Regions from separate parts of the Priestia sp. D51 genome, predicted to be linked through region 2. Evidence: a T-box and tRNA genes for the amino acid it is inferred to sense, from the RefSeq annotation. Region 2 holds a T-box; the other holds one or more tRNA genes.

Region 1 (9,947 bases), on a different contig from region 2:
ACTTAACGACCTGCGCGTACTGCTAACGGATGTAGGATTCGGTGCTTTTCCTGTAGCTGGATTGCCTTGGTTTGGTGTGCCATTTGGAAGGGATAGTCTAATTGCAGCGCTTCAAATGCTGGCTTTTAATCCGGAAGTAGCAAAAGGAACGCTACGTACTATGGCAGCATATCAAGGAACGGCAAATGATCCATGGCGTGATGAACAGCCGGGTAAAATTATGCATGAAATACGTTACGGAGAACTAGCCAACACAAATCAAATACCTTTTACTCCATATTACGGAACAGTTGACGCGACACCATTATTTTTAATTTTGTTAACGGAATATGTGAAGTGGACGGGAGACTTCGAGTTTGTAAAAGAAATGCAAATGACTGTCGATGGAGCTTTGACATGGATCAATGAATATGGAGATCGAGACGGTGATTTATTTCTTGAATACCATCAAGAATCAAGTAAAGGAATTGCTAACCAAGGATGGAAAGACTCAGGGGATTCTGTTGTCCATCGCAGCGGTGAATATGCAAAAACTCCTATTGCTTTAGTGGAAGTACAAGGCTACGTATATCAAGCGAAAATGGGTATTGCTTCTTTGTATGATCAGTTAAACAAAACAAATGAAGCAAATAGTTTACGTGAAGAAGCTGAGCTGCTGCGTAAAAAGTTCAATGAAGCCTTTTGGATGGAAGACGTGTCATTCTATGCCATTGCACTTGATGAACATAAACATCAAGTAGGAACGATTACGTCAAATCCAGGTCATGTACTTTTAGCCGAGATGATGGATGAGGAGAAGCTGAACAAAGTAGCGGAAAGGCTAGTATCAGAATCTATGTTTTCGGGATATGGAATTCGTACAATGGCAGAAGGAGAAGCGGGTTATAATCCAATGAGTTATCATGACGGGAGCATTTGGCCGCACGATAATAGTTTAATTGTTCTCGGTTTGAGTAAAGCGAACAAGCAAACAGAAGTCAATAAAGTGATAAAAGGGCTGGTTGATGCAGCTGAGCATTTTGAATACGACCGCCTTCCAGAGTTATTCTGCGGCTATTCAAGTAACCTTGGCAAGCCTGTCAAATATCCCGTTGCCTGCTCACCTCAAGCTTGGGCAGCCGGAACGCCTTTAGCTTTCGTACAGGCGATGCTAAGACTGTTTCCTGATAGTACAGCAGGTACTATACAGATAAATCCTTTGTTCATAGACGATATGAATGAAATCTCTGTAGAAAACCTTGTGATTGGCAGTGGGAAACTTTCATTAACGGTTAAAAAAGAAGAAAGCGAAACTATTATTTACGTGAAAGAAAATACGACAAAATACGAGCTTCTATCTCAATGTAAGGTAAGAAATTATGTAGGTTAATGTTACTTCGACCGCGGCTTATTAAGCGTCAATTAATAAGCCGCAGGTCAATGAAATGAAAGGAGACAGCTAATGAAGAAGTGGATACTCGCTTTAAGTTTGGTTCTGGCAGTGGCTGGAGCAGCTTTAACTGGATGTTCAAATGTACAAGAAGTTTCCGGGGAAAATGGTCAAGTCGAAATTGTATTAGCCGGCTGGGGAGGCAACCCAACAGAGACGAAGCTGCTTAATCAAACTATTCAAGACTTTGAAAAACTCCATCCATCAATTCATGTGAAGCATGAAGTAATCACTGATCAATACATGGATATTCTAAAAACGCGTTTAATAGGTGGAAATGGTCCAGATGTTTTTTATCTTGATGCACTTGAAGCGCCGGGTCTTATTAATACAGGGGTTTTAGAACCTTTAAATTCTTATGTAAAATCTGATTTTGATGTTCAGGATTTTGAGAAACCATTATTGAAAGCGTTTCAAAAAAATGGAGAGACTTATGGTTTTCCAAAAGATTACTCCACATTAGGCTTATTTTACAACAAAAAGCTATTTAAAGAAGCAGGAGTAGAAGTACCAAAAACATGGGATGAGTTTAAAGAAGTTTCAAAAGTATTTAAAAAGAAAGGGATTCAAGCGTTTGGTGTTACGCCGGAATTAGCGCGTATCTTCTACATGGCGCAGGCAAACGGAGGAGACATTGTAAAGAGCAATAAGGCAAACTTTGCTACGAAAGAAGTCGTGGATTCTCTTCAGCCGCTCATCGATCAGCATTTAAAAGATAAAACGTCTGTACAGCCCTCTGATGTAGGCGCAAATTCAGGTACGGACATGTTTGCACAACAAAAAGTAGCTATGGTGATTGAAGGGAATTGGATGATTCCATTTTTACAGGAGTCCTTCCCAAAACTTGATTACGGTACAGCGGAAGTTCCGACAATAAACGGTCATAAAAATACGATGGCATTTACGGTCGCGTATGTAATGAATGCTGACTCAAAAAAGAAAAAAGCATCTTGGGAGCTCATTCAGTACTTAACCGGGAAAGAAGGAATGGAAACTTGGACAAGCAAGGGTTATGCATTGCCAACAAGAAAATCCGTAGCGGATAAGCTTGGTTTTGCTGAAGACGAAAAACGAGGTCCATTAGTAAAAGGAGCTGCTTATGCAACTGTCTGGCAAGATGGTCCGTATTTGCCTATTATCATGAATAACTTTAATAACCAGTTTTTAAGCGCCTTTTTGGGACAAAGTGATTTAGAGACAGCTTTGAAAAAAGCACAAAAGCAGGCAAATCAAGAGATTAGTATTTACGAATAAGGCTCGGCGGGGGAGTGGAGGAAATGAAAAACGGAAAAATACGAACGTACAAACCTCGTGATGTAGGGCAAGGATATGCTTTTATGACGCCTACACTGTTTGTACTATTGCTGTTTGTTATTGCACCTATTTTTTATGCCATCTTTTTGTCTTTACATAAAGTTCAATTGCTGGGAGGAACTGAGTTCCATTTTCGAGGGCTTGAGAACTACATGAAGGTTCTTGAAGATGAGAAAGCTAAAATTGCTCTTTGGAATACGGTGAAGTATGTAGTAATTGTTGTACCGGTACAAACCGCATTGGCACTTATACTGGCTGCCACATTAAATGCAGGGCTAAAAGCAGAAAAAGTTTTTCGCATTATTTATTTTTTACCTACACTTACATCATCGGCTGTATTAACGCTTATTTTTATGTGGATGTACAATCAAAATGGAATTGTGAACGAGTTTTTAAAGTTTGTTGGTCTTCCAACTTACAATTGGCTTGGAGATCCTCAGGTCGCTTTGATTGCCATTATGATTATGAACATCTGGGCAACAGCTCCATTTTTTATGGTTATTTATTTGGCAGCTTTGCAAGACGTACCAGATTCGCTTTATGAAGCAGCTCAGTTAGATGGGGCTAATGTATTTCAACGATTTTGGCATATTACAGTTCCGAATCTGCGACCGGTTACATCATTCGTAGTGATCATGGGACTGATTGGTACGTTTCAGTTATTTGATCAATCGTTTATTTTCTCAGGAGGTTCAGGAGGTCCTAATAACTCGACTCTGACTGTTGTTCTGCTTATTTATCAATATGCATTTAAAAATTTAGGTACTATGGGGTATGCTGCAGCACTAGCCTTTATGCTGGCGCTCGTGATTTTGGTGGCAACGGTTATTCAGAGAAAGTTTTCAAAAGAAGAAAGTATGTACTAAGGGGGGGAGAAAAAGATGAAGAAAAAAACAGGAGTCCTCATTTTATATACGATTTTAAGCATATACGCGCTGATTACTCTGATTCCATTTATTTGGGCGCTGTCCGCTTCTTTTAAAACGCTAGAAGAAATTGTGTCAGGTACGGTGAACTTTATTCCGAAACACTTTACGCTAGACAACTATAAACAAATTTTTGTGGAACAAAAGCTGTTCCCTCGCTGGATGTTTAATAGCTTATTTATTGCCGTAGTAGGAACAGCTCTGAATTTGCTATTTAACTCAATGGCTGGTTATGCCCTTGCACGCCTCAGTTTCCCGGGAAAGAAAAGTTTATTTATTATTATTTTAGCGGTGCTTATGATTCCTGGACAAGTAACGATGATTCCTAATTTTTTAATTTTAAAAGAGTTAGGCTGGTTAAATACCTATCAGGGAATGATTGTACCGGGAATGGTAAATGCGACTTTTATATTTATGATGCGTCAATTTTTTATTAATTTCCCAAAAGAGCTTGAAGAAGCAGCGGAGTTGGATGGGTTATCGAAGTTTGGAACATTCTTCAAAATAGTCCTTCCACTTGCAAAACCTGCCTTAGCAGCACAAACGATTTTTGTATTTATGGGGTTTTGGAATGATTTTATGAAGCCTTTAATTGTGATGTCTGATGAAAATATGTTCACGTTGACTTTAGGCCTTAACACATTTAAAGGTCAGTATATCAGTTATTGGAACTATATTATGGCAGCTTCCATGGTTTTTACACTTCCAATTTTGCTCATTTATGCGTTTTTTAACAAATATTTCATTAAAGGAATTTCGTTTACTGGAGGAAAATAAAAAAGAGGCTGGGATAAAAGTATTTTAGTTGGAATTACAAAAAAACGAACGATTAATTAAAAAATCATAATCGTTCGTTTTTTGTTGTCATGGTGAGCGTGAATTTCATATGTTTAGTTGCTTCTAGCTGTTGATTGAAGTTCACTCACATACTGATCAATCATCGTTTGCAGTTCCTCTAGGTTCGTTTTACTGTTGTTAACAGGCAGCTGCTTTAATGAATGAAGGGCACTATCCACAACAAACTTGCGGGGATTTGATTGTTTAAACAGCTCTTCTTCAATAAAACTAATAAGCTCTGTACATTTTTGACGTTCAAATTCATCCGTAAATTGTTTGTGAACCTGCTTTTTTAAATCGATAAGTGCTGCGGAAATGTCCTGTTCTATTTGATTTTTAGTATTTGGGCAAGATGGAAGCCATTCTTTAATCGTTTGCGGATCGAGCAAAATGTCTCCTGAATTTGCTACTTCGTCTACAAGAGGAAGCAGACGCTTAACGCTGTAAGTTATAATCTCATGGGGATCAGTCTTTGTACCATTGACCATAAAGTTATAGTGAAAGTTGCGGTGAAGCATGCCAAGAAACATAATTGCACAATCTAGCAGGTAAGGTTTCTTTTCTTGACCAAATAAATCAATGAACCGTTTGTAGAACCAGTTTACTTCAATAAACTGGGTTTTTTTTATGTATGCTTTTAAATCAGGGTCATTGGAAACAAATACTTCTTCAAGTAATGTAAAAAATTTGTGTTTGTGATGGTTTTTCATCTGTGCATCGATCTGTTTAATAAATACATCTACATCGGTCAGACTTTTACCAACCAGCAGCTGATTCCGCTCTTGTTCAATGGTCGTATGAAGCCATGTAAAAACAGCGATTAATAATTCATTTTTTGAAGAAAAATAGTTGTAGAATGTTCCTTTTGAAATGCCGCTATAATCAATGATGTCTTGAATAGACGTAGCTTGAAATCCTTTTTCAACGAAGAGATGGTGTGCATTTTTTACAACTTGCTGTTTTCGGTTATTCATTATTATCACCTAAATATAAAATTAGACTCATGGTCCAACTTTATGATACATGATTTAAAGCGTTTACACAAATGTTCTTTTCAGAAAACTGAACGATATCACGACAATATATTGGTATAAAAGGATTATAGGACTAAAAAAGTTGAGAAAGTAAAGAACGTGAACGTAAGATTTTTCACTTGCATAAATTGAACTCACAGTATAATATACTCTATGTAGAACACGTGTCTAAAAAAATGAACCTAAAGTATAAGGAGGTACAATAATGAGTCGATCGATAAATCAAATGGAAAAGCCGCCTTATGGCATAATTGCTATTTTGTTAATTGGCGCTTTTATCTCATTATTGAATGAAACGTTATTAAATGTGGCGCTGCCGTCTATTATGAAAGACTTAGATGTGACAACGTCAACTGTCCAGTGGCTTTCTACTGGTTATATGTTAGTGAATGGTATTATGATTCCAACTACCGCTTTTTTAATTCAGCGCTATTCTGTCAGAGGCTTATTTTTAACGGCGATGACTTTATTTACAGCAGGAACAATACTTGCAGGTGCTTCGCCCGTATTTTCTGTGTTGTTAACCGCTCGTATTATTCAAGCGTCAGGCGCAGCTATTATGATGCCGCTTTTAATGAACGTATTGCTCACAAGTTTTCCATTAGAAAAACGCGGAGCTGCGATGGGGATTTTCGGTTTAGTTATGATTTTTGCTCCGGCAATTGGTCCTACATTATCAGGATGGCTAATTGAACACTATGAGTGGAGAATGCTGTTCCACCTTGTTACGCCAATCGCAGCCATTGTATTAATAGGCGCTTTCTTCCTATTAAAAGACAAAAAAGAAAAAGTGGAAATCAATTTGGATTTTTTATCCCTTTTGCTATCTACAATTGGATTTGGCGGACTTCTATACGGGTTTAGCTCAGCAGGGGATAAAGGCTGGGATTCTGTGGAAGTATACGGTACCATTATCGTAGGAGCTGTGGCGCTGATTTTATTTATTACACGTCAGTTCAAGCTTAAAACACCGATGCTTGAATTCCGCATTTTTAAATATCCAATGTTTGCTTTATCATCAACGATTTCGATGGTGATCACAATGGCATTATTCTCAGCCATGCTGCTAATGCCAATTTATGTTCAAACGGTACGAGGCATCTCTCCGCTTCATTCAGGATTACTAATGCTTCCAGGTGCGCTGCTAATGGGTGTAATGTCACCGATTACCGGAAAATTATTTGATAAATTCGGAGCGCGTGCATTGGCTGTAACGGGTCTAACGATTACAGCTGTTACGACGTATTTCTTCAGTAACTTAGAGCTTGATACGACGTATACAACGCTCATTACGCTTTACACGCTTCGCATGTTCGGAATGTCTATGGTGATGATGCCGGTTATGACAAACGGATTAAATCAGCTGCCGCAGCGCTTTAATCCGCATGGTACTGCCATGAACAATACGCTTCAACAAGTATCGGGAGCTATTGGTTCGGCTCTTTTAGTAACGGTGATGTCAAACCGTACAGCTACTCATGCAAAAGAGCTCGCTCAAGATGCAATGAGCGGAGCAGGAGCAGCTAATGCAACCGCAGCCGGGGCAGCTCAAATGAAAGAGCAGATTGGGATGCAGGCAATGGTACAAGGGATTAACGATGCGTTTGCTATCTCTGTAGTCCTAGTGGTGGTTGCCTTAATTCTTTCATTGTTTATGAAACGAGCAACGCCGGCAAGTGAAGATGAAATGATAAAGGAAAAAGCAGGACGCGAGCAGTTTGCTAAATAAAAAAGAAATCCCCGCTGAGACAGCGGGGATTTTTTCAGCTTGTATATCTAAAGCTTAAGCCCATTTTCTTTAATAATTTCCGGTAGCCGATAGACGTTTGATCAGCCATAATATGCGCTTCCATCTGCAGGTCTAAAGGCAAGTCTTCAGGTTTTTGATTTTCAACCATTTCACGGTCTTCGTCAAAGACGCGAAGGTTAAAGTCATACACACCTTCAACGGGAGAATCTTTGTCAAAGTTTCGAGCGATTGGCGCGAATAAACGTGTTTCGCGGGCTGAAATAGGAGAGACTGCATTCATAATCCACAGCTCTGCGCCTTCTGGGAAGTATACTTTTAGCGTAGCTGTAAACGGCGGATAAACATCAAAGACGCGAAGCCATTTAAAATCAGGTGGATTTAAATGCTGCTGTTCTTTGGAATAATTGCTCACGGTGCTCGTATATTCTACATGAAGCCCATAGTCTGTATCGCTTACTTTATATTTAGGCACAAAGGCGTTGTTTCGATCACCAAATGTGTCCGTGTGAACCCAAGCAAAATGAGCTACGTCTAAAAAGCCTTCCATTTGACGACCGGCTGAACCCATGATATCAAAGCTCGGACAAACAATTTGCTGAAAATCAGGGTCTTCCCACGCATTGAAGTAAGGCAGGTTATCTTGTTCTCCTGTCAGGGAAGTCCAAACTAATCCAAATCGTTCAATAACTGGATAGACGGCCATACAGAGGCGGGGAGAAATGTTGGCGTCAGGGTGAGCTGGAATCGACGTGCATGCGCCGTCCGTTGCGTAGCGGAAGCCGTGGTAAGGACAGACAATTTCATCATCTTCCACCCAGCCCATGCTAAGCGGGGTCCCTCGGTGAACGCATAAATCGCGTGCCGCTACAACTTTGTGTGTGGTGCGGTATAGAACTAGATTTACATCTAGCAGTTTTACAGACGTTGGTTTCTCAGTTACATCACTGCAGCGTGCGACGGGGTACCAATACTTAGCGAGCGTCGTCCAATCTTCCAGGCTGAACGTGCAGTCTCTTGGGTAGGGAGTTGCCGTTTTTGATTTGGTCATGGTTGGTTGTTGTTCCATCTATTTTCTTCCTTTCTTTTGTAAGCTCTTTTACTAAGGGTAATATAAAAAAAGAAAATTCACACAATTTATGTGAGAAGTTCTAACATAAAATATGGAACTTTGTAGAAAGTGCGAATTTCAGAAGACGCCAATTAGAGAATATACCAATAAAAAAATTTAAAAAAGCGCTTCCTAAATAAATTTAAACGTGATATAATTTTCCAAGACGCTGGTGTAGCTCAGTAGGTAGAGCACTTGCATGGTAAGCAAGAGGTCGCAGGTTCGATCCCTGTCGCTAGCATACTCAAAAACCTTCTTTCTTGTTGAAAGAAGGTTTTTTTATTTGAATTGGCTTTAAATTTATTCTCCGAATTATTCTTCCCCGCCTTGTGAAAACTTTAACAGTTTGATAGCCTTATTAGGAGGCTGTTAGAAAACATGTGTATCTTTTCCACTATGTCTTATGAATCATATTTAGAAATATTCTTAAAAGAATGTTTATTGCCTCTAAGTATTGGGTACACGAAACTAGGGGTTAAATTTCAACAGGGAGTGTGAACGATAATTTGATTACGTTTAAGAATGTGTCAAAGCAATATCCAGACGGTACGACCGCCGTGAAAAATATTAATCTAGAAATAAAAGAAGGAGAGTTTTTCGTTTTAATTGGTCCGAGTGGATGTGGGAAAACAACCACCTTAAAAATGATTAACCGTCTTCATGATATTACCGAAGGAGAACTATACATAAAAGATAAGCTCGTATCGGACCACAACATACATGAGCTACGCTGGAACATTGGTTATGTGCTACAGCAGATTGCTCTTTTTCCTCATATGACCATTGCTGAGAATATAGCCATTGTACCGGAGATGAAGCATTGGAAGAAAAACAAAATCAAAACGCGTATTGATGAACTGCTTACCTTGGTAGGACTAGACCCAAAGCAATATCGAAACCGAAAGCCGTCTGAGCTCTCAGGTGGCCAGCAGCAACGTGTAGGTGTAGCACGTGCCCTCGCAGCTGATCCCCCCGTTATTTTAATGGACGAACCCTTTAGCGCCCTCGATCCGTTAAGCCGCGAACAGCTTCAACAAGATGTTATTAGCTTAAAAGAAAAAATCAAAAAAACATTTGTGTTTGTTACGCATGATATGAGCGAAGCCATGACGCTTGGAGATCGTATCTGCCTGATGAAAGATGGGGAAATTGTTCAAGTTGGCACCCCGGAGGAATTCATTCAAAAGCCTAAAAATGAGTTTGTAAAAACATTTATTGGAAATCAAGGAAATACTTTATTTGAGACATTGGATATGTTTGTCAAAGAAAGTGAACAGCCAGACGTAGAACCTACTGAAGAGCTAGCTTCAACCGCCACTGTTCAGCAGGCAATGGACGCCCTTTACGACCATGAAGCAATAGCTGTGAAAAAAGGGAGCAAACGCATTGGCGTTGTAACGCGCAAAACTCTATTAGCGTTTCTTTCTGATAAAACGAAAGAAGGAGGAACGCTGTAATGAATGCACTAAGCACATTATTAGATCAACGAGGAGATGCCCTGTTTCAAGCTCTTCTTGAACACATTCAAATTTCAGTACTGGCTCTTGTG
Region 2 (9,947 bases):
AAAGAAGGAAGAGTTAAAAAAGCATTAATACCTATGCTGCCGGATTACGCTGGGTACAGCGGAGTGGCACTAGAGGAAGCTATAATAGAAGGAATTCCTCCTATCGTCTCAAAGCTTGATCATCATACATTTCGTTATGAATTTAACAAACAGGCATTCAAAGATAAAATAGCACAGGACCCAGATATCGGAGCTGTCGTATTATCAAGACCTAATAATCCAAGCGGCAACATTCTTTCAAAAGAAGCCGTACACTTTATATCCCAAGTATGCAAGGACTATAACATTCCATTGCTAATTGATTCAGCGTACGCACCTCCTTTTCCAGCTATGAACTTTGTTGAAATGAATCCAATTATACATGACAACATCATTCACTGCATGAGTCTTTCTAAAGCCGGATTGCCTGGAGAGAGAATAGGAATTGCTATAGGAAAAAGTGACTTCATAAAAGTAATGGAAGCATTTCAATCAAATATTTTGATTCACTCTTCTAGGTTAGGTCAGCGGATGGTGGTTAACACCTTAAAGAACGGAAAGTTACCTGGAATTTCAGCTAACTATATAAGAACTCATTATAAACAAAAACATAACTATTTAAAAAATCTTTTAACTACACGTATGCCGGATGATATTCCTTGGTATTTACATAAAGCGGAAGGTTCGTTGTTTGGTTGGCTTTGGTTAGAAGGTTTGCCTTTCAGTGATAACGATCTATACAATAAATTAAAAGCAGAAAACTTGATTGTAGTACCAGGCGGATCATTCTTTCACGGCAACCGGTCTTGTCCTCACAACCAGGAGTGCATTCGTATAAGTCTTACTGCTACAGATGAGGAGTTAAAGAAAGGAATTGATATTCTTTCGTCAGTAGTCAAGAAAGTATACAGTTCAGATTTTATATGTGAAACAGAAAAAATCTAATTTCTTAAAGGTGTAGAGGTAAAAAAAGCCGACCCGGTTGCTAGGGCCGGTTTTTTTGTTTAGATTAAGCGATAGGCACATTAGAGAAAACAAACAGACATTTTTAATGATGTTTCTCTTTTAGTTGGTTAACTTTCTAAAGACCAGGATTTCACCGTTGTAAATTAAAGTTTTTTAGATACTTTGATGACGGTTTCTTTTTGTTTTGAGATACCTTTAACAGTACCTTCTGTTCGCTGGAAACCTTCTCCGCAAAAAGTATGACTTGTTTTTTGGACAAAAGGTTGATCTGTCTTTAAAGAGTTAATAAGCTCTCGTGCATCATCAGGCTTCATATCTTTATACCAAATACCGTCTGGGTAGGAAATGACGACGCATTTATCATGACATCTTCCATTACATCGAGTGCGAGTCGTATGTATGTATTCGTCCATCTCTTGATTAGCTATCTCAGTTCGAATCGCTTGTGTAACTTCTTCGGCTCCAACTCGATTGCAGCTGCTTCCATTGCAAATGAGAACGTGATGTTTCGTTGTACCTAAGTTCCATGTAGCCATGTTGATCCCTCCTATTAAAAGTAATGATTACGATTTATGACGTATAATGATTCCTTTTTTAGCAAAGAGGGTCCTTTACCTCATTAGAATTTTACCAGCTTGATTTTTTCACCCCAGGAATCTGTCCCTTGTGAGCAAGTTTTCTAAATGCAATTCGCGAAAGCTTAAATTTACGTAAATATCCACGAGGTCTTCCCGTTACTTCACAGCGATTATGCAAGCGAGTAGAAGAAGAGTCTCTAGGAAGCTTTCGTAGTTCATTATAATTTCCTTGTTCCTTTAACTGTTTTCTTAACTCAGCATATTTTTCGACAAGTGCTTGTCGGTGCTTTTCTTTTGCTATTTTTGATTTTTTAGCCAAATAATCATTCCTTTCTTAAAGTCCTTCTTGAAATTCGTAATCATTACTATTTATATTTTTATATCATAAACCACTGAAGAATGAAATGCAACTCATATTTAATGAGGAAAGCTATATTTTTATATGCTGAAAAATAGTTAAAAAAATACGAGAATATACAATTTCTTTTGGAACTGGATAATTTTTTGCAATGAAAGACTCTTATATTTCTGCTAGCATATGAACCACGTCAAGAAATAGCAAGGAGGCTTTTATTTTTATGATGAAAAAACTAGTAATTGCTATCGCAATGCTTATCCCGAGTTTTGGTGCAGGTTACTCAGCATTTGCTGCAGCACCCGCTCATGAACAGCACATTCAAGTAAATAAAAATGATAAAGAACTATTAGCTCGTCTTGTATCAGCTGAAGCCAAAGGAGAGCCGTACGCAGGCAAAGTAGCCGTGGCAACAGTTGTATTAAATAGAGTCGACAGCAGCAAATTTCCGGACACTGTAAAAGGCGTTATTTATCAAAAAGGTCAGTACAGCCCGGTCAGCAACGGTCAAATTAATAAACCTGCAGACAAAGGTTCAAAAAAAGCTGTAGAAGAAGCAATTAATTTCCAAGGTCAAGGAAAAGGTTCATTATTCTTCTTTAATCCTGATAAAACGGGAGATCAATGGCTGCGCCAAAAACAAGAAACAATTAAAATAGGAAATCATGTATTTGCAAAATAATGAAAAAGCTAATGGCTAGCTACGCGCTGTCATTAGCTTTTTTAGATATGTACATAAAATAAGGAATATCGTATTGAAACGAGTTATGAAAGGCTTAGAGAAATCCTCCAAGTCTTTTTTTTGTTTGGATATAAAAAGACATGAACCGTACTCCGTTCGTCTAAAAAAAGTCCTTTTTACATAGTTTATCAATACAGAAAATTTGATAAACACGTGGAGGAGTAAAGATGAAGGAGCAGCCTAATTTTTTGTTAATTATGGTGGACGAAGAACGATTTCCACCCGTATATGAAAGTAAAGAAGTAAAAAAGTGGCGAAAAAACTATTTAAAAGCACATGAATTTTTAAAACAGCACGGGATGTCATTCACTCGTCACTACGTCGGTTCTACAGCCTGTTCACCGAGTCGAGCTACATTGTTTACAGGGCAGTACCCTTCCTTGCACGGAGTTACGCAAACGCAAGGTATCGCAAAGAAGTCACAAGATCCTGATATGTTTTGGCTGCAGCCTAATACCGTCCCAATGATGGGAGATTATTTTAAGCAGGCTGGGTATCAAACCTTTTATAAAGGAAAATGGCATATTTCTGATGAGAACATCTTAATTCCAGGAACACATAACGTTTTTTCTAGCTACCAGATGCAAACAGGAATACCCGATCCAGAAAAAGAGTCCCTCTATCAACGGGCTAATAAGCTTGAAAAGTTTGGTTTTTCAGGCTGGATTGGTCCAGAGCCAGAGGGGAGAAACCCGCACAATTCTGGTTCATCTGCGGCCATTGGAGTGAGCGGACGAGACGAAATATATGCAGAGGAAATCATAGAGCATATTCAACGATTAGAATATCAAAAGACTTCGCAGCCTTGGCTCATGGTAGCTTCGTTTGTGAACCCGCATGACATTGCGCTGTTCGGAGCGATTACCAAACACCTTCCCATGTTTCAGTTTTCTATTGACGAAACAATTCCGAACATCGAGCCGCCACCTACCATTCGAGAATCCTTACACACAAAGCCTAGCGCTCAAAGCAGCTATAAATACATCTATCCAAAAGCGCTGCAGCCGACGCCAAATTCTAGTTTCTACCGGCGCTTATATTATCAGCTTCAAAAAAATGTTGACAAACAAATTTTGAAAGTCCTTCAGACTATAGAACAATCTTCGTTCTATGACAATACTATTATTATTTTCACGTCGGATCACGGTGATTTGCTGGGGGCTCACGGAGGACTACATCAAAAATGGTACAACATGTATGAAGAGTCGATTCACGTGCCGCTTCTCATTCATAACAAGCATTTGTTTCCTAGTTATCAACGTACAGACGTACTGACTAGTCACGTTGACTTGATCCCGACAATGCTTAGCTTGGCTAATATCGATGCTTCCGCTGTTCAAAAGCAATTGCAAAAAAGTCATACGGAAGTACATCCATTTGTTGGGCGAGACCTCTCAGGAACGTTGAGAGGAGAAACATCGCTCTATCAAGAAAAAGCACCGATTTTCTTTATGACGGATGATGACCCGACAAAAGGACTTCACCAAACAAATTTTTTAGGAGAAAGCTATCCGTCAGTCGTTCAGCCTAATCACATTCAAGCGGTCATTGTCGAGTTTCAATCAGCCGCAGAAAAGGAAATCCGGAAATACGCTCGATACCATGATAATCCGCAATTTCGGTCAGCACCTAACGAAAAAGATGAAGTCATCCACCGAGAGCAATATGAAAGTTACCCTGTAGATCTTACTAACCTTAAAGAAACATCGGTTCCGGATCAAATTGAAATGTACAATTTGACCAAGGATACGTTAGAAACAGTAAATTTGGCTTACCCGTATTTTTCAACAAATGAAACAAGGAAAATTCAGCGGCAGCTTGATGTTATTCTTAAAGAACAACTCAGGAAAAAACGGATTTTTCCGCAAAGTGGAAGCATGTACCAGGAGCTTCCGTCTAAAGATAGATAAAAAATAGTTTCGACGAGTTCAAGCCTAATATTGGTGTAAGTAGAAAAAGGTATATTTAATATTCTAGTATATAAATAAAAAAACTGATGATACTTGTGCTATGTTACTTATTCTGATTTGAGCAATACTGGATTTTAATTCGCTAATAATACTTAGATAAAGCAAATAAGTGCTTGTAATATCTTTCTTTTTTGCCTTTATTTTTACACAATAAAGGTAAAAACAAAATAAAATGCAGGTGTTAATATTATAATAAAAAACTTTTTAAGCCCATATATTCCTAAGTAACTTTTCGGAAATTTAAGCATAAATTAATTCTATAACATTAAAAAATAAAAATTATTTCTTGACTTCTGTAAAATTTATACACTATAATCACTTTTAACAACTAACAAACATTATTTGGCAATGAAAAGGACATGAATTAGGTGCCGTTTTCTTCGCAGAGAATAGGGTCAGCGGCTGGGAGCCCTTAAGAAATCATCTAATTTACCACCTTAGAGCTATTGCAGGGAATGTGCATAACTGAAACTGCAATCGGTAAAACCGTTATCTTTTTTGAGCGTAAAATGCATACAGGTATTTTACGGAATTAGGGTGGTACCACGACCGCATTCGTCCCTTCACTAGGGATGAGTGCGGTTTTTTATGTAGAAAAAATGAATATACAAGCATTGAAAAGGACATGAATCATTTTTGGATTTTCTTTACAGAGAGTAGGGTCACTGGCTGAGAACCCTTAGAAAACGAAATGAATTTACCACCTTGGAGCTGCGGCGGGGAATGTGTGTACACTGAAACTGCAACCGGTAAAACCGTTATCTTTTTAAGCGTAAAATACGTATAGGTATTTTACGGAATTAGGGTGGTACCACGGCCGCATTCGTCCCTTTACTAGGGATGAGTGCGGTTTTTTTGTTGAATAAAAACATATTGGAGGAATGAACATGTCGAAACAAATGGAAGCAGAAAAACGAAATCATCAAAAATTAGGTCAAGAACTGGAGCTGTTTATGTCGATGGAAGAAGCTCCTGGTATGCCGTTTTTCTTACCTAACGGAATGATTGTTCGAAATGAGTTAGAAAACTACTGGAAACAAAAGCATTACAAAGCAGGCTATCAAGAGATAAAAACTCCCATCATGATGAAACAGGAGCTATGGGAACAATCAGGGCATTGGGAGCACTATCATGAAAATATGTATTTTTCAAATGTTGACAAACAAAACTATGCGATTAAACCGATGAATTGTCCGGGAGCCATTTTATTGTTTAACAGCAAGCGAAGAAGCTATCGAGAACTTCCCATTCGATACGCAGAACTTGGATTGGTTCACCGCCACGAGCTTTCGGGCTCTTTAAACGGACTGCTAAGAGTCCGGTCATTCACACAGGACGATGCGCATTTATTCGTAGAACTTAATCAGATTGAAGTTGAGATTAGCCGCATTCTAGCGTTTATCCATGACTTTTATTCACATTTTGGCTTTGATTACAAAGTGGAGCTATCCACACGTCCTGAAAAATTTATGGGAGATATTGAAACATGGAATCAAGCAGAAAAGTCGCTTCAATCGGTGCTAAATGAAAAAGGCTTAAACTATCAGGTAAATGAAGGAGACGGAGCTTTTTACGGGCCGAAAATCGATTTTCATATTTTAGATTCCCTAGGCCGCAGCTGGCAGTGCGGAACAGTTCAGCTTGATTTCTTAATGCCAGAGAAGTTTGACTGTATGTATATTGGAGAGGACAATAAACCGCACCGTCCCGTAATGATTCACCGCGCTATATACGGTTCCGTTGAACGATTTATGGCCATCTTGATTGAACATTATGAAGGTCAATTTCCTCTTTGGCTGGCTCCTGTTCAATTTAAGCTTTTGCCTATTGCACCGCCGCATGTGGAATATGCATACAAGGTGAAACACGAGCTGGAGTCACAAGGGTATCGTGTTGAAGTGGATGATCGTATTGAAAAAATAGGTCTGAAAATTAGAGAAGCCGAAATGCTCAAAGTTCCTTATATGGCCGTAATAGGAGATAAAGAAGTAGAAAATAAATCGCTTGCTATGCGAAAGCACGGGAAGAAAAACATTGGAACAGTAAGTGTTGAAGAGGCAGCTGCACACTTGAATAAAGAAAAAAATTCAAACAGAGTTTATTGAAGCCATTTACCTTGCTAAATAGAAAAATCCGATTTTTTAAGTCGGATAGTGATTCCCTTCATCTTGTCTTACACCAAAATGAAGGGAATATTGAACTAGAAGGGTATAAGATATTATATATCGGCAGTATAACTTTTGCCTTAGACAAACGCCGGTATTTTGTGAAAAAAATTATCTTATCCCATTCGAATCGTTTGCATTTGATGGAGCTGAATCTTCATTTGACAATTTGTTCATAGGTTGCTGACCTCGCTTCTTTTTAGAAGGAGAATAAAAAAGAAATTTAAACATAAAGTACACTCCTAATGCTAGTAAAATACAGCCAATAAGTAAGTTAAGCATCTCTCTCCGCCCTTCATACGCTTCAGTTTTCATCATTATAACACCCGTTGAGGTAAAACATTCATCGTTCTGTAAATAATCCCTATGTCAGGAATTTATATTTGAAGATAGGTAGCGAAAAAAACTATCTGGAAATGAATCTATTTATTTTTTAGAATATTAATTTTATTCAAACTTATTATGCATAATCACAACGATGATTTCTTTATTTAGTTGATAAAGACAAAATAGAGAGAGATTAAGAAATCGCTTACAAAAACTCTTGAAATATATATAATGATATTAGTATACTAATAGACAAGTTAGTAATTATTTCTATATAATTACTTCTGTATCTGAAGTAAAAACGCGTAGTCAAATAGGAAAAGACGTCATTTTTAAGTTTTTTAATGGATGAGTGGCAACAGAGAGGAGAGAGTGCAATGGGAAAACTATTTAAAAAGAAGTCAATCGAGCAATTATTAGAACAAAGTCAAAACAAATCTCTAGTCAAAACATTAGGGGCATTCGATTTGACTCTTCTTGGTATTGGAGCCGTAATAGGAACGGGGGTTTTAGTTTTAACAGGCTTAGTAGCTGCTAACGATGCGGGGCCAGCCGTTATTTTTTCTTTTATACTGGCTTCTATTGTATGCGGTTTTGCAGCGCTGTGCTATGCGGAATTTGCTTCAACTATACCTGTATCTGGGAGCGTTTACACCTATACATATGCAACCATCGGCGAAGTGGTAGCACACTTAATGGGATGGACATTGCTTTCCGTCTATTTATTAACGATGTCAGCAGTAGCAAACGGCTGGTCTTCTTATTTTAACAACTTTTTAGAAGGATTTGGTTTTTCACTGCCAAAAGAATTGATTACAATCCCTGCAAATGGAGGTCTAGTAAACCTTCCTGCTATTTGTATTACGCTTCTTATTACATGGCTGCTTTCAAGAGGAACAAAAGAAAGTAAAAAAGTGAACAACTTTATGGTGCTTGTTAAATTGTTTATTATCCTTCTTTTTATTATTGTAGGAGCTTTTTATGTAAAACCGTCTAATTGGACACCTTTTATGCCTTATGGAATTGAAGGTGTTGTGACAGGAGGTGCGGCCGTATTTTTTGCTTTCTTAGGTTTTGATGCCTTATCTACATCAGCAGAAGAAGTAAAGAATCCGCAGCGTAATTTGCCCATTGGAATTATTAGTTCACTCGTGATCTGCACGATTATTTATGTAGCAGTATGCCTTGTTATGACAGGGGTTGTTTCTTATAAGGAACTGAACGTTCCAGAAGCAATGGCCTATGTTCTTCATTCAGTAGGACAAAATGCAGTGGCAGGAATTATTGCTGCAGGAGCTGTCATTGGAATCATGGCTGTTATTTTCGCCTACATTTATGCAGCAACACGCATTTTATTCTCAATGAGCCGTGACGGCTTGCTGCCAAAAGCATTTGCTAAAACAAATGAGAAAACAGGAGTTCCGACTCTTTCCACTTGGCTAGTAGGGATTATCGGAGCGTTAATTTCAGGGTTTATTGATCTAAAAGAACTTGCGAATTTAGCAAATATCGGTGCTCTTTTAACTTTCGGCATGGTGGGCGTCAGCATTATCATCTTACGTAAAACGCATCCAACTTTAAAACGCGGATTTACAATGCCGTTTGTCCCGATTTTACCAATTTTATCTGTATTATCTTGTTTATTTTTAATGATTAATCTTCCTAAAACAACATGGCTGTATTTTAGCATATGGATTGTGCTTGGTATATTTGTGTATATAGGTTATTCTCGTAAACACAGTCGATTAACAAGTAAAGAAATGAGAAAAGCGAGCTAGCAAAAAAAGAGCCTTTCATCCAAGGAAGGCTCTTTTTTTGCTTTTTGTTCAGTTGTTAGACAGTCAGGACGATTGTTCACTATGTTTTTTGCGTGTTTCCACAATAAAAAGACAAGTGCTAATAACAAAAGCCGTTCCTACAAAAATGGCGCCAACCCAAGGAAGTGAAGGAAGTCCCATATGGTTAATAATTACGCCTCCGAAAAAGGCGCCAAAAGCATTTCCTAAGTTAGCAAATGAGTGATTCGAAGTAGAAGCTAAAGCAGGTGCTTCCTGTGCTAAGTTCATAATTTTCACTTGAATACCAGGCATTACAGCAAACGCTGCTGCTCCCCAGAAAAACAGCGTGATAATAGCTGCTGTTGGGCTTTTAACAGTGAACGTAAAAATAGTCAGCACAATACAAAGAAAAGCAAATATACCTACAACCGAAGGCATTAACTTCCAGTCTGCTAGCTTGCCTCCAACAACGTTTCCGAGCGTAACGCCGCATCCATATAATACAAGAATCCACGTAACACTATGTTCACTTACTCCTGTAACGTCTTCAAGAAGCGGTGTAATGTACGTAAATACAGTAAATAAACTGCCGCATCCTATCGCGCTTAAAAGAAGCATCACAAGAAGTTTTGGTTGAGTAAAAGCAGCAAACTGCTGTTTTAGACCCGTTAATTTGTCTTGACCAAGCTTTGGGATAAACAGAATAATACCAATAAATGCAATAATCCCCATGATCGTAATAGCCCCAAACGAAGCTCTCCAGCCTAAGTGTTGCCCAATGAATGTTCCCACAGGAACGCCGATTATATTTGCAATGGTTAAACCTGCCATCATCGTTGCGACAGCACTTGCACGTTTATGAGGTTGTACGAGCCGTGAAGCAATAACAGCGCCTACTCCAAAGAAAGTACCGTGACATAATGCCGTAACTAAACGAGCTCCCATTAAAATCCCATAGCTGGGTGCAATAATAGCAATCGCATTTCCGAGAATAAATAAAAGCATAAGTAAACAAAGCAGAAGCTTTTGAGGAAGTCGATGAGTAAAAATAGTTAAAATTGGCGCGCCGATTGCTACTCCTAAAGCA

Evidence for each region. The T-box of region 2 lies ahead of thrS (threonine--tRNA ligase). A T-box ahead of a tRNA ligase gene usually reads a tRNA of that ligase, here a tRNA-Thr.
Region 1: it has a tRNA-Thr gene. The T-box ahead of thrS (threonine--tRNA ligase) is inferred to sense a tRNA for this amino acid. The anticodon was not compared.

Annotation. Positions count from the first base shown of each region.
Region 1 covers NZ_JBLTIR010000001.1:959,058-969,004, forward strand. Annotated here, with positions in the region: gene ACNHOZ_RS04985 (amylo-alpha-1,6-glucosidase) at 1-1,369, shown strand, start outside; gene ACNHOZ_RS04990 (ABC transporter substrate-binding protein) at 1,442-2,683, shown strand; gene ACNHOZ_RS04995 (carbohydrate ABC transporter permease) at 2,707-3,609, shown strand; gene ACNHOZ_RS05000 (carbohydrate ABC transporter permease) at 3,625-4,446, shown strand; gene ACNHOZ_RS05005 (TetR/AcrR family transcriptional regulator) at 4,560-5,480, opposite strand; gene ACNHOZ_RS05010 (DHA2 family efflux MFS transporter permease subunit) at 5,746-7,269, shown strand; gene ACNHOZ_RS05015 (aromatic ring-hydroxylating oxygenase subunit alpha) at 7,304-8,356, opposite strand; tRNA gene ACNHOZ_RS05020 (tRNA-Thr) at 8,567-8,639, shown strand; gene ACNHOZ_RS05025 (ABC transporter ATP-binding protein) at 8,905-9,855, shown strand; gene ACNHOZ_RS05030 (ABC transporter permease/substrate-binding protein) at 9,855-9,947, shown strand, end outside.
Region 2 covers NZ_JBLTIR010000004.1:4,229-14,175, reverse strand. Annotated here, with positions in the region: gene ACNHOZ_RS16790 (valine--pyruvate transaminase) at 1-924, shown strand, start outside; gene ACNHOZ_RS16785 ((2Fe-2S) ferredoxin domain-containing protein) at 1,089-1,481, opposite strand; gene rpsN (30S ribosomal protein S14) at 1,573-1,842, opposite strand; gene ACNHOZ_RS16775 (cell wall hydrolase) at 2,102-2,560, shown strand; gene ACNHOZ_RS16770 (sulfatase-like hydrolase/transferase) at 2,788-4,530, shown strand; T-box leader at 4,930-5,156, shown strand; T-box leader at 5,196-5,424, shown strand; gene thrS (threonine--tRNA ligase) at 5,478-6,695, shown strand; gene ACNHOZ_RS16760 (hypothetical protein) at 6,867-7,070, opposite strand; gene ACNHOZ_RS16755 (amino acid permease) at 7,460-8,860, shown strand; gene ACNHOZ_RS16750 (MFS transporter) at 8,924-9,947, opposite strand, start outside.